DNA from 3 places in the Streptomyces sp. NPDC091649 genome. Region 2 is predicted to be linked to each of the others. Evidence: predicted binding sites of a transcription regulator. Region 2 holds the regulator's gene; each other region holds the start of a gene.
The links. The regulator HrcA, encoded in region 2, represses chaperone genes, less so after heat shock. The targets are predictions, from matches to a motif close to TTNGCACTCNGNNNNNCNGAGTGCNAA.
Positions count from the first base shown of each region.

Region 1: a site for HrcA is predicted at 1,871-1,897, ahead of groL (chaperonin GroEL). Genes of this name have one in related genera too.
Region 3: a site for HrcA is predicted at 1,773-1,799, ahead of groES (co-chaperone GroES). Genes of this name have one in related genera too.

Region 1 is NZ_JBIVTR010000004.1:288,525-292,558, reverse strand. Features, by position in the region: gene thrC (threonine synthase) at 1-690, shown strand, start outside; gene ACIQMU_RS11010 (MoaD/ThiS family protein) at 720-998, shown strand; gene ACIQMU_RS11005 (cold-shock protein) at 1,444-1,650, shown strand; gene groL (chaperonin GroEL) at 2,060-3,682, shown strand.
Region 2 is NZ_JBIVTR010000002.1:81,269-85,302, forward strand. Features, by position in the region: gene ACIQMU_RS05660 (nitronate monooxygenase) at 1-422, opposite strand, end outside; gene dnaJ (molecular chaperone DnaJ) at 556-1,695, opposite strand; gene hrcA (heat-inducible transcriptional repressor HrcA) at 1,696-2,712, opposite strand; gene ACIQMU_RS05675 (MBL fold metallo-hydrolase) at 2,879-3,622, shown strand; gene ACIQMU_RS05680 (DUF3097 domain-containing protein) at 3,698-4,034, shown strand, end outside.
Region 3 is NZ_JBIVTR010000001.1:1,054,298-1,058,331, forward strand. Features, by position in the region: gene groL (chaperonin GroEL) at 1-1,209, opposite strand, end outside; gene groES (co-chaperone GroES) at 1,308-1,616, opposite strand; gene ACIQMU_RS04555 (polysaccharide deacetylase family protein) at 1,912-2,865, opposite strand; gene ACIQMU_RS04560 (methyltransferase domain-containing protein) at 3,034-4,034, shown strand, end outside.

The DNA.
Region 1 (4,034 bases), on a different contig from region 2:
GTCAACCGCTTCTGCTCCGAGCTCATCGGCGATCCGCTCGGCGAGGGCTGGGGCTTCGTCAACGTCAACCTGCGCCCGTACTACGGCGAGGGCTCCAAGACGCTGGCGTACGAGATCTGCGAGCAGCTCGGCTGGCGGCTGCCCGACCAGATCGTCATCCCGATCGCGTCCGGCTCCCAGCTCACGAAGATCGACAAGGGCTTCCAGGAACTGATCAAGCTCGGCCTGGTCGAGGACCGGCCGTACAAGATCTTCGGCGCCCAGGCCGAGGGCTGCTCCCCGGTCTCCGCCGCCTTCAAGGCGGGCCACGACGTGGTGCGCCCCCAGAAGCCGAACACCATCGCCAAGTCGCTGGCCATCGGCAACCCGGCGGACGGCCCGTACGTCCTGGACATCGCCCGCCGCACCGGCGGAGCCGTCGAGGACGTCGACGACGAGCAGGTCGTCGACGCGATCAAGCTGCTGGCGCGTACCGAGGGCATCTTCGGCGAGACGGCGGGCGGGGTGACGCTCGGCGTGACGAAGAAGCTCATCGAGGCCGGCGTCATCGACCCGGCGCTCACCACCGTCGTCCTGAACACCGGCGACGGGCTCAAGACGCTCGACGCGGTCGCCCCGACCTCGCAGGCCACGGCGACCATCAAGCCGAGCCTGGACGCGTTCCGCGCCGCGGGCCTCGCCGGCAGCTGACCACCCGAGACTCCAGGAAGGCACCCACCATGAGCGTCAAGGTCCGTATCCCCACCATCCTCCGTACGTACACGGGGGGCCAGGCCGAGGTCCCGGCGGAGGGCGCGAAGCTCTCCGAGGTCATCGAGTCCCTGGAGAAGGACCACCCGGGCATCGCGGCCCGCGTCCTGGACGACCAGGGCAAGCTGCGCCGCTTCGTGAACGTGTACGTCAACGACGACGACGTGCGCTTCGAGGGCGGCCTGGACGCGGCCACCCCGGACGGCGCGGGCGTGTCGATCATCCCCGCGGTGGCCGGCGGCTGCTGAACCGCCCCGGGCCGCCCCACGGCGGCCTCCACCGCACCTCTGTGTGACCACGGTTGCCCCCTCCGCGAGAGAAGCGGAGGGGGCAATTCTGCATGGTTGAGCGCGGTACAGTTGGGGAAGCCCCGTCTGCTGCTCGTGCCGCCCGCATATGAGAATGCGCCCGGCCCCGATAAGAAGCAGCCAAAGTGCGTGAACCTCTTGTGGCATAAGTGCCCTTTGTCTGGCCCGACTTGCCCGTAAATCTCAGCAAACCCGCATATTCGCGTGTTCTTCGGCGCCCAGAATTCTCGTCCGACTGACCTGTTGCAGAGGGCAGTTGGGCGGATACATTCGGCCGCGGTCGACGCGCTGCGGCGCCGCGCACCCTCTCCTGTCGGAGGGTGAGTTCCGACCCGGGGCCGCGAAGTGCGGTCCCGTGCAAGGGCCAGTAATAGGGGAGTTAGGCATGGCTCAGGGCACCGTCAAGTGGTTCAACGCGGAGAAGGGGTACGGCTTCATCGCGGTCGACGGTGGTGCGGATGTTTTCGTCCACTACAGCGCGATCCAGATGGACGGGTACCGCACCCTCGAAGAGGGTCAGCGAGTTGAATTCGAGATCTCGCAGGGCCAGAAGGGGCCCCAGGCCGACATGGTCAAGCTCGCCGTCGGCTGAGCTCGGCGCGGTCGTCCGACGACACTACTCACGCACGCAGGGCCCGGCCCCGGGATCAGGGGACCGGGCCCTGCGTGCGTTCCGCGTTCCCGCGCTCCGGGGGCCCGCGCGTCTTCGGCGGTACCGGCGAGGGGTGCGCCGCCGGCCGCTCCCGGGTCCCGCCGCGGCCCGCTTCCGGGGCACCTTGGGCCCACGTCCCGTCCGGATCCGGCAGGGGACGCTTGCACTCGCAGGGGTCGAGTGCTAATCATTGGCGTTAGCACTCTCCAGGTGAGAGTGACAGAAACTTGGACCGGGCCGGTGAGGCCCGCAGGCGCGGTGGGGCAAGGAACCACCACGCAGGCAGGCCGTCCGTCGCGGGCGCCTCTCGGTCCGGAGAATCCACCCCTGTCCGGGAGGACCACTTCACATGGCCAAGATCATCGCGTTCGACGAGGAGGCACGGCGCGGTCTCGAGCGCGGGATGAACCAGCTCGCCGACGCCGTCAAGGTCACCCTCGGCCCCAAGGGCCGTAACGTCGTCCTCGAGAAGAAGTGGGGCGCGCCCACGATCACCAACGATGGTGTTTCCATCGCCAAGGAGATCGAGCTCGAGGACCCGTACGAGAAGATCGGTGCGGAGCTGGTCAAGGAGGTCGCCAAGAAGACGGACGACGTCGCCGGCGACGGTACGACCACCGCCACCGTTCTGGCTCAGGCTCTCGTTCGCGAGGGTCTGCGCAACGTCGCCGCAGGCGCCAACCCGATGGCCCTCAAGCGGGGCATCGAGAAGGCCGTCGAGGCCGTCTCCGCCGCTCTGCTGGAGCAGGCCAAGGACGTGGAGACCAAGGAGCAGATCGCTTCGACCGCCTCCATCTCCGCCGCCGACACCGAGATCGGCGCCAAGATCGCCGAGGCGATGGACAAGGTCGGCAAGGAAGGCGTCATCACCGTCGAGGAGTCCCAGACCTTCGGTCTGGAGCTTGAGCTCACCGAGGGTATGCGCTTCGACAAGGGCTACATCTCGGCCTACTTCGCGACCGACATGGAGCGTATGGAGGCGTCGCTCGACGACCCGTACATCCTGATCGTCAACTCGAAGATCGGCAGCGTCAAGGACCTCATCCCGCTGCTGGAGAAGGTCATGCAGTCGGGCAAGCCGCTGCTGATCATCGCCGAGGACGTCGAGGGCGAGGCGCTCTCCACCCTGGTCGTCAACAAGATCAAGGGCACGTTCAAGTCCGTCGCCGTCAAGGCTCCGGGCTTCGGCGACCGCCGCAAGGCCATGCTCGCGGACATCGCCATCCTCACCGGTGGCACCGTGATCTCCGAGGAGGTCGGTCTCAAGCTGGAGAACGCCGGCCTGGACCTGCTCGGCCGTGCCCGCAAGGTCGTCATCACCAAGGACGAGACCACGATCGTCGACGGCGCCGGTGACAGCGACCAGGTTCAGGGTCGCGTCAACCAGATCCGTGCCGAGATCGAGAACTCCGACTCGGACTACGACCGCGAGAAGCTCCAGGAGCGTCTGGCGAAGCTGGCCGGCGGCGTGGCCGTCATCAAGGCCGGCGCCGCCACCGAGGTGGAGCTCAAGGAGCGCAAGCACCGCATCGAGGACGCGGTGCGCAACGCCAAGGCCGCCGTCGAGGAGGGCATCGTCGCCGGTGGTGGCGTGGCTCTGCTCCAGGCTTCGGCCGTCTTCGAGAAGCTCGACCTCACGGGCGACGAGGCTACCGGCGCCAACGCCGTGAAGCTCGCGCTGGAGGCCCCGCTCAAGCAGATCGCCGTCAACGGTGGTCTTGAGGGTGGCGTCGTCGTGGAGAAGGTCCGCAACCTGCCGATCGGTCACGGCCTCAACGCCGCGTCCGGCGAGTACGTCGACATGATCGCCGAGGGCATCATCGACCCGGCGAAGGTCACGCGCTCCGCTCTGCAGAACGCCGCGTCCATCGCCGCGCTGTTCCTCACCACCGAGGCCGTCATCGCCGACAAGCCCGAGAAGGCCGGCGCGGCCGCTCCGGGCGGCATGCCGGGCGGTGACATGGACTTCTGATCGGCCGCGGGGGCTCCGGCCCCCCACCCGATCGCAGTCCTGCGTACGTCCCACGGGGGCGGCATCTCCTCACGGAGGTGCCGCCCCTGTGGCGTTCCCGGCCTCGGCGGCGCCCTGTGGCGTTCCCGGGCACAGAAGGGGCCCGGTGGTGTGCTCTGAGCGCCCGACGCCCCTCCCGGGCTCTCCCCGAGAGCGCGCCGCCCCGGGGCTCTCACCGTGTGAGCGCCGCCCCGGGGCTCTCACCGTGTGAGCGCCGCCCCGGGGCTCTCACCGTGCGGGTGGCGTGGCCGAATGGCTACTTGCCGCACTCTTTCCCCGTACGGCAGCGCGGACCGGGGCGGTCCCGTCGATG
Region 2 (4,034 bases):
AAGGCGTCCAGCGTGTCGCGGGCGGGGCAGCCGAAGGTGAAGGAGACCACCGGAACCGGGTCCTCCAGCAGGATCGCGACCTTGGCCTCGTAGCCGTCGTCGCCGCTGCTGTCCGGGTCGCCGAGCGGGGTCTCGTACCAGGCGGCCTCGCCGGCGAGCTGGTGGCGGTAGACCTCGACGGCGCTGGGGTCGGCGAGCGCGGGCTGCGGCATGAAGAGGTTGACGCCGAACGGCCCGCCGGTGATCCGGCGCAGCTGTTTGATCTCGTTGTACATCCCGTCCGCCGTTTTGTACCCGGCGGCCAGGAATCCGAGTCCGCCGCCCTCGGCGACGGCCCCGGCGAGCTGAGGTCCGGACGCGCCGCCCGCCATGGGGGCCTGCACGATCGGATACCGGCAGAGATCGGTCAGCTCCAAGGACATGACCGCATCGTGCCACGTCCCGTTGCACAGGGCCGAATCAGCCAGCCGACGGCCTGACCGGTTCTCCCTCCGTACGCCGCACCGCCCGCCGGTACGGACCCGGCGGGCGGTGCGGTGAAAGGCGGAAAGCGGTTCAGCGGCCGTTGAAGGCGTCCTTCAGCCGGGAGAACAGCCCTTGCTGACCTGGCTGAAACTGACCGAGAGGCCGCTCCTCGCCGCGCAGCTTGGACAGCTCCCGCAGCAGCCGCTCCTGCTCCGCGTCGAGCTTGGAGGGGGTCATCACCTCGACGTGCACGATCAGGTCGCCCCGGCCGCCGCCGCGCAGATGCGTGATCCCGCGCCCGTGCAGGGGCACGGACTGGCCGGACTGGGTGCCGGGCCGGATGTCGATCTCCTCCAGGCCGTCCAGCGTCTCCAACGGGCACTTGGTGCCGAGCGCCGCCGCGGTCATCGGGATGGTGACCGTGCAGTGCAGGTCGTCGCCGCGCCGCTGGAAGACGGCGTGGGGCAGTTCGTGGATCTCCACGTACAGGTCGCCGGGCGGTCCGCCGCCGGGGCCGACCTCGCCCTCGCCGGCGAGCTGGATGCGGGTGCCGTTGTCGACGCCCGCCGGGATCTTCACGGTCAGGGTGCGCCGCGAACGGATGCGGCCGTCGCCGGCGCACTCCGGGCAGGGGGTGGGCACGACCGTGCCGAAGCCCTGGCACTGCGGGCAGGGCCGCGAGGTCATGACCTGGCCCAGGAAGGACCGGGTGACCTGCGAGACCTCGCCGCGGCCGCGGCACATGTCGCAGGTCTGGGCCGAGGTGCCGGGGGCCGCGCCCTCGCCGCTGCAGGTGGTGCAGACCACGGCCGTGTCGACCTGGAGGTCCTTGGTGGTGCCGAAGGCCGCGTCGTTGAGGTCGATCTCCAGGCGGATCATGGCGTCCTGGCCCCGGCGGGTCCGCGAGCGCGGACCGCGCTGCGCGGCGTTGCCGAAGAACGCGTCCATGATGTCGGAGAAGTTGCCGAAGCCGCCGGCCCCGAAACCTCCCGCACCGCCACCGCCGCCGCCGCCGGAGAGCGGGTCGCCGCCGAGGTCGTAGACCTGCTTCTTCTGCGGGTCCGAGAGCACCTCGTAAGCGGCGTTGATCTCCTTGAACCGCTCCTGGGTCTTCGGGTCCGGGTTGACATCCGGGTGCAGCTCGCGAGCGAGCCGACGGAATGCCTTCTTGATCTCGTCCTGAGATGCGTCGCGGCGCACGCCGAGTACGGCGTAGTAGTCCGTGGCCACTTACGACTCCGCCAGGATCTGTCCGACGTAACGTGCCACTGCGCGTACCGCTCCCATCGTTCCGGGGTAGTCCATGCGGGTCGGTCCGACCACGCCGAGTTTGGCGACTGCCTCGTCGCCTGAACCGTAGCCGACCGCGACGACGGACGTGGAGTTGAGCCCCTCGTGGGCGTTCTCGTGCCCGATCCGTACGGTCATGCCGGAGTCCGTTGCCTCACCGAGCAGCTTCAGCAGGACGACCTGCTCCTCCAGCGCTTCCAGCACCGGCCGGATCATCACCGGGAAGTCGTGTCCGAAGCGGGTGAGGTTGGAGGTGCCGCCGATCATCAGCCGCTCCTCCGTCTCCTCGACGAGTGTTTCGAGGAGGGTGGAAAGGACGGTGGAGACCGTCCCCCGGTCCTCGCTGTCGAAGGATTCCGGCAGCTCCTGCACCAGCCGCGGGACATCCGCGAAGCGGCGTCCGACGACCCGGCTGTTGAGCCGGGCCCGCAGATCCGCCAGCGATGCCTCGCCGAAGGGCGCAGGGCAGTCGATCATACGCTGTTCGACCCGGCCGGTGTCCGTGATCAGGACGAGCATCAGCCGGGCGGGGGCGAGCGCCAGCAGTTCCACGTGCCGCACCGTCGAGCGGGTCAGCGAGGGGTACTGCACGACGGCGACCTGCCGGGTCAGCTGCGCGAGCAGCCGCACCGTCCGGCCGACCACGTCGTCGAGGTCGACCGCGCCGTCGAGGAAGTTCTGGATGGCCCGGCGCTCGGGCGAGGACAGCGGCTTGACGCCGGCGAGCTTGTCGACGAAGAGGCGGTACCCCTTGTCGGTGGGGATGCGCCCCGCGCTCGTGTGCGGCTGGGCGATGAAGCCCTCGTCCTCCAGCACCGCCATGTCGTTGCGGACGGTGGCCGGGGAGACTCCCAGCCGGTGCCGTTCGGTCAGCGCCTTGGAGCCGACGGGCTCCTCGGTGCCGACATAGTCCTGGACGATGGCGCGCAGCACTTCGAGTCTGCGTTCGCTGAGCATCGCGCACACCTCCAGCCGTGTCTCTCGGTGTCTGTCTGGCACTCGGTGCGTTCGAGTGCCAGCAATTCCCCGCGGTCAGTGTACGGGGGCGGGGTGGGGCCGGGGCAAGGGCGACCGGCCCACGCTCCGGCGGGACCGTGCAGGTCGTTGCCGATAGCGTCGCCGTATGGACGTCGCTTGGGAAGACTTCGGCTGGGAGCGGTTGGGCAACGGTATCGGCAGGCGGCGGCTCCCGGGCTGGGACGCCACCGCCGCGCTGGCCGCCGGGCCGGACGGCGTACTGCTGTACGACACCGGCGCCACGCTGCGCGAGGGCGTCGAGCTGCGGCGGCAGGCGGAGGCGCTGCTCGGACGGAGAGTGACGCATATCGCACTGAGTCACCCGCACTTCGATCATGTGCTGGGCACCGCCGCGTTCGCCGGGGCGCAGGTGTACGGGGCGGTGGGCGTCGGCGCCCTGCTGCGGAACGAGGCGGAGGGGCTGTGCGCCTCGGCGGTGCGCCACGGGGTGCCGGAGGACGAGGCGGCCCGGTCGGCGGACACGCTGGTGGTCCCGCACCACGAGGTGTGCGGCGACTGGACGCTCGACCTGGGCGGCGGCCGTCAGGTACTGCTGGCGAACGTGGGCCCCGGGCACAGCGGCCATGACCTGGCGGCGCTGGTGCCGGACGCGGACGGGGGGCCTCCGGTGGTGTTCTGCGGCGACCTCGTCGAGGAGTCGGGCGAGCCGCAGGCCGGCCCGGACGCGATCACCTCGCGCTGGCCGGCCGCGCTGGAGAGGCTGCTGGCGCTGGGCGGCGAGGACGCGCTCTATGTGCCGGGGCACGGGGCCGTGGTGGACGCGGCGTTCGTCCGGGCGCAGCGGGCGTCGCTGGCGGAACGCTTCGGCGTGCGGCTCGACGGGGGGTGAGCCCCCAAAGGACCTGTCGCCGGTCTTCGCCGGGTCCTCGGCGCCTGGCGCGCGTACGGCGAATATCGTCGTGCCATGCGCAGCTACCAGCCGGACCTGACCCCGCCGTGGAAGCGGTCCGCCCCCGTGCCCGAGGTGCCCGCCGAGCCCGATCTGGTCGTGGAGGAGGTCGCCACCGGCTTCTGCGGTGCGGTGATCCGCTGCGAGAAGACGGCCCAGGGGCCGACGGTGACCCTGGAGGACCGCTTCGGCAAGCACCGGGTGTTCCCGATGGAGCCGCGCGGCTTCCTGCTGGAGGGCAGGGTCGTCACGCTGGTGCGCCCGGGCCCGGGCGGTCCCGTGCGTCCCACGCGCACGGCCTCCGGCTCGGTGGCGGTGCCCGGGGCGCGGGCGCGGGTGGCGCGGGCCGGGC
Region 3 (4,034 bases), on a different contig from region 2:
GGTCGCGGAGATGGCGTCCTCGAGGCGGTGCTTCTTCTCCTTGAGCTCCACCTCGGTGGCGGCGCCGACGCGGATGACGCACACGCCGCCGGCCAGCTTCGCCAGGCGCTCCTGGAGCTTCTCGCGGTCCCAGTCGGAGTCCGTGGACTCGATCTCGGCCTTGATCTGGTTGACGCGGCCCTTGACGTCGTCGGAGTTGCCCCCGCCGTCGACGATGGTCGTGTCGTCCTTGGAGACGGTGACGCGGCGGGCGGTGCCCAGCACGTCGAGGCCGGCGCCGTCGAGCTTGAGGCCGACCTCCTCGGCGATGACGGTCGCACCGGTGAGGGTGGCGATGTCACCGAGCATGGCCTTGCGGCGGTCACCGAAGCCCGGAGCCTTCACCGCGACGGCGTTGAAGGTGCCGCGGATCTTGTTGACGACGAGGGTGGAGAGCGCCTCGCCCTCGACGTCCTCGGCGATGATCAGGAGCGGCTTGGACGCGCCGGCCTGGATGACCTTCTCCAGGAGCGGGAGCAGCTCCTGGATGGAGCCGATCTTGCCCTGGTGGATCAGGATGTACGGGTCGTCGAGGACGGCCTCCATACGCTCCTGGTCGGACACCATATACGGGGACAGGTAGCCCTTGTCGAAGGCCATGCCCTCGGTGAACTCCAGGTCCAGGCCGAAGGTGTTGGACTCCTCGACGGTGATGACACCGTCCTTGCCGACCTTGTCCATCGCGTCCGCGATGAGCTCGCCGACCTGGGTGTCCTGCGCGGAGAGCGCGGCCACGGCGGCGATGTCGGACTTGTCGTCGATCGGGCGGGCGGTCGCGAGGAGCTCCTCGGACACGGCCTTGACCGCGGCGTCGATGCCCTTCTTCAGGGCGGCCGGGGACGCGCCGGCGGCGACGTTGCGCAGGCCCTCGCGGACGAGCGCCTGGGCCAGGACGGTCGCGGTGGTGGTGCCGTCACCCGCTACGTCGTTGGTCTTGGTCGCCACCTCCTTGACGAGCTGGGCACCGAGGTTCTCGTACGGGTCGTCGAGCTCGACCTCGCGCGCGATGGTGACACCGTCGTTGGTGATGGTGGGTGCGCCGAACTTCTTGTCGATGACGACGTTGCGGCCCTTGGGGCCGATCGTCACCTTGACCGTGTCGGCAAGCTTGTTGACGCCGCGCTCAAGGGCGCGACGGGCGTCCTCGTCGAACTTCAGAATCTTCGCCATGGGCTGATCTTCCCTCTCGAACGAACTGCGCCCCTTGCCACCCGGCTAGTTATCTCGCAGGGGGCCAGGGGCGCAGAACACAAGCAAACGTGGGTGAATTACTTCTCGACGATCGCGAGGACGTCGCGGGCCGAGAGGACGAGGTACTCCTCGCCGTTGTACTTCACCTCGGTGCCGCCGTACTTGCTGTACAGGACGACGTCGCCGGTCTTGACGTCGAGCGGGAGCCGCTCGCCGTTCTCGAAGCGGCCCGGACCAACGGCAAGGACGACGCCCTCCTGGGGCTTCTCCTTCGCGGTGTCCGGAATGACCAGGCCGGAAGCCGTGGTCTGCTCGGCGTCGAGCGGCTGGACCACAATGCGGTCCTCAAGCGGCTTGATCGCAACCTTGGAGCTGGTGGTCGACACGATCCGGTCTCCCCCTTCGGAGATCTCACGGGGTTTAACAGTCTGTGGTCGGCGACCAGACCGATCCGTCGTCGCGGGTGCCGGACCTGCCCTGTCGCGCAAGGTGGTGCTGGCACTCTCCAGGGGGGAGTGCCAGCACTGAGACTATGACCGCGATTAGCACTCGGTCAAGCGGAGTGCCAATTCACCACCCTCGCGCCGTCCCGGTCCGGGCTCGGCCGGGCGCCGCCGCGGCCGGAGCCGCAGGGGACGCGGGCCGGACCGGACCGGTCGGACGCGGCCCTCGGGCTCGGCCTCAGACGTAGTCCTCCAGCTTCGCCACCGCGTACCCCTTGTCCGTGATGGTCTTCATGACCTGCCGGATCATGTCGGGCATCGAGCCCTTCCAGTCGTCCTCGCCCCGGAAATGGGTGAGCACGATGTCGCCGGGGTGCAGGTCCCGGTCCCACTCGCGCCATTCCATGTGGTCGGGGAAGGCTTCGGAGGCCCACAGGGGCACGGCGGTGATCCCGCAGGACTTGGCGACGACGAGGGTGTCGCGGTTGTAGTTGCCGTAGGGCGGGCGGAAGAGGGTGGGCCGCTTCCCGAAGTGCTTGAGGATCTTCTCCTGCTGGCCGCAGATCTCCCGCTTCTGCTCGGCGCGGGAGAGGCCGGGCAGATAGCGGTGGTTGAGCGTGTGGTTGCTGATGACCACCCCGCGCTTCTGCATCTTCCTGAAGTAGCCGTAGTCGTCGTTGGTGACGTAGTCGCTGATGAACGCGCTGTACGGGATGTCCAGTTCGGTCATCATCCGCAGCAGCTCGGGGTCCTTCTCCGCCCCGTCGTCCATCGTCAGGAAGACGATCTTCTCCTTGGTCGGGACGGTGGTGAAGACGGGCGGCAGCCCGGCGTCGTCCCGGACCTCGAACCCCTCGCGGGTGGTGATGCGGGGCTTCACCTCCGGCGGTTCGGGGGCCGCGAGCGGGGTCTTGGCCAGCCCCCACTTCTCGGCCGCGACGGCCCGTGCGGCCTGCTTCTTCCTGAGCGTCTCGGCGCGCGTGTCCAGGTCGCGGGCGGCTCCGGCCTGCGGGGCCGCCCCGCCCGGCTGACCGGCGGCGGGCTTCGCCGGCTCGCCGCCGCCCGCCGCGCCGCCGCCACCCGCCTCCGCCGCGCATCCGGAGGCGACGGCGGCGGCCAGCAGGACCGCCAGCACGACGCCCGGTCTGTGCCGCTTGACGGCTGATTGCTCTTTTTGTCGTACTAGCTGCATGGCGCCGCATCCTGCCAGCCGTCGGCCGACCGCCCGCCCCGACACCGCGACCGGGCCTGTGCGGTCCCCCGGCCGGCCCACACAGGCCCGACGGCGGCCCGTCCGGCCACGGGCGGGAGCGCGCCCGCGCGCCCGCCGCCCGCGAGCCGTGCCGGCGCACCGGCCACAATGGGCCGGGTGAACGCAACGACCCCCTCCGCCCCGGCCGACGACCCCGCCCGCGCCGCCTTCGCCGCGCTGCGCACCCCCGAGGGCGAGCAGCTGCTGGCCGAACTGCGCGACCACGACCCCGCCGACGAACTGGCCACCGCGACCCGGCTGCGCCGCACGCACCCGGCGGAGCTGGTGTCGGCGGCCCTGGGCCAGGCCCGGCTGCGGCAGCGGGCGGTGGCGAAGTTCGGGGCCGAGGACGCGCACCGGATGTACTTCACGCCCAACGGGGTCGAACAGGCCACCCGCACCTCGGTGGCCGCCCACCGCGCGGCGCGGTTCGCCGGGCTCGGCGTACGGAGCGTGGCGGACCTGTGCTGCGGCATCGGCGGCGACGCCGTCGCGCTGGCCCGCGCCGGAATCTCCGTCCTGGCCGTGGACCGCGACCCGCTGACCGCCGAGGTGGCCCGCGCGAACGCGGAGGCGCTCGGGCTCGGGGACCTGGTCGAGGTGCGGTGCGCCGACGTCACGGAGGTCGACGCGTCCCCGTACGAAGCGGTCTTCGTGGACCCGGCGCGGCGCGGCAGCCGGGGCAGGGTCTTCGACCCGGAGGCGTACTCACCACCGCTCTCCTGGGCCACGGCCGCCGCGCTGAAGGCCCCGAGGGCGGCGCTGAAGATCGCCCCGGGCGTTCCGCACGAGGCGATCGGCCCGGAGGCGGAGGCCGAGTGGATCTCGGACGGCGGCGATGTGAAGGAGGCGGTGCTCTGGTACGGGGAGGGCTTCGCGCCCGGCGCCTTCCGGGCCACGCTGCTGCCCTCCGGCGCGACCCTGACCGCCCCGGCGCCGCTGCCCGCCCCGCCCGTGGGTCCGGTCGGGCGCTATCTGTACGAGCCGGACGGCGCGGTGATCCGGGCGCATCTGGTCGCCGACATCGTGGAGCGGTGCGGAGGGCGGCTGGTGGACGAGACGATCGCGTACGTCACCAGCGATACGCGGTACTCCGCGCCGTACGTCTC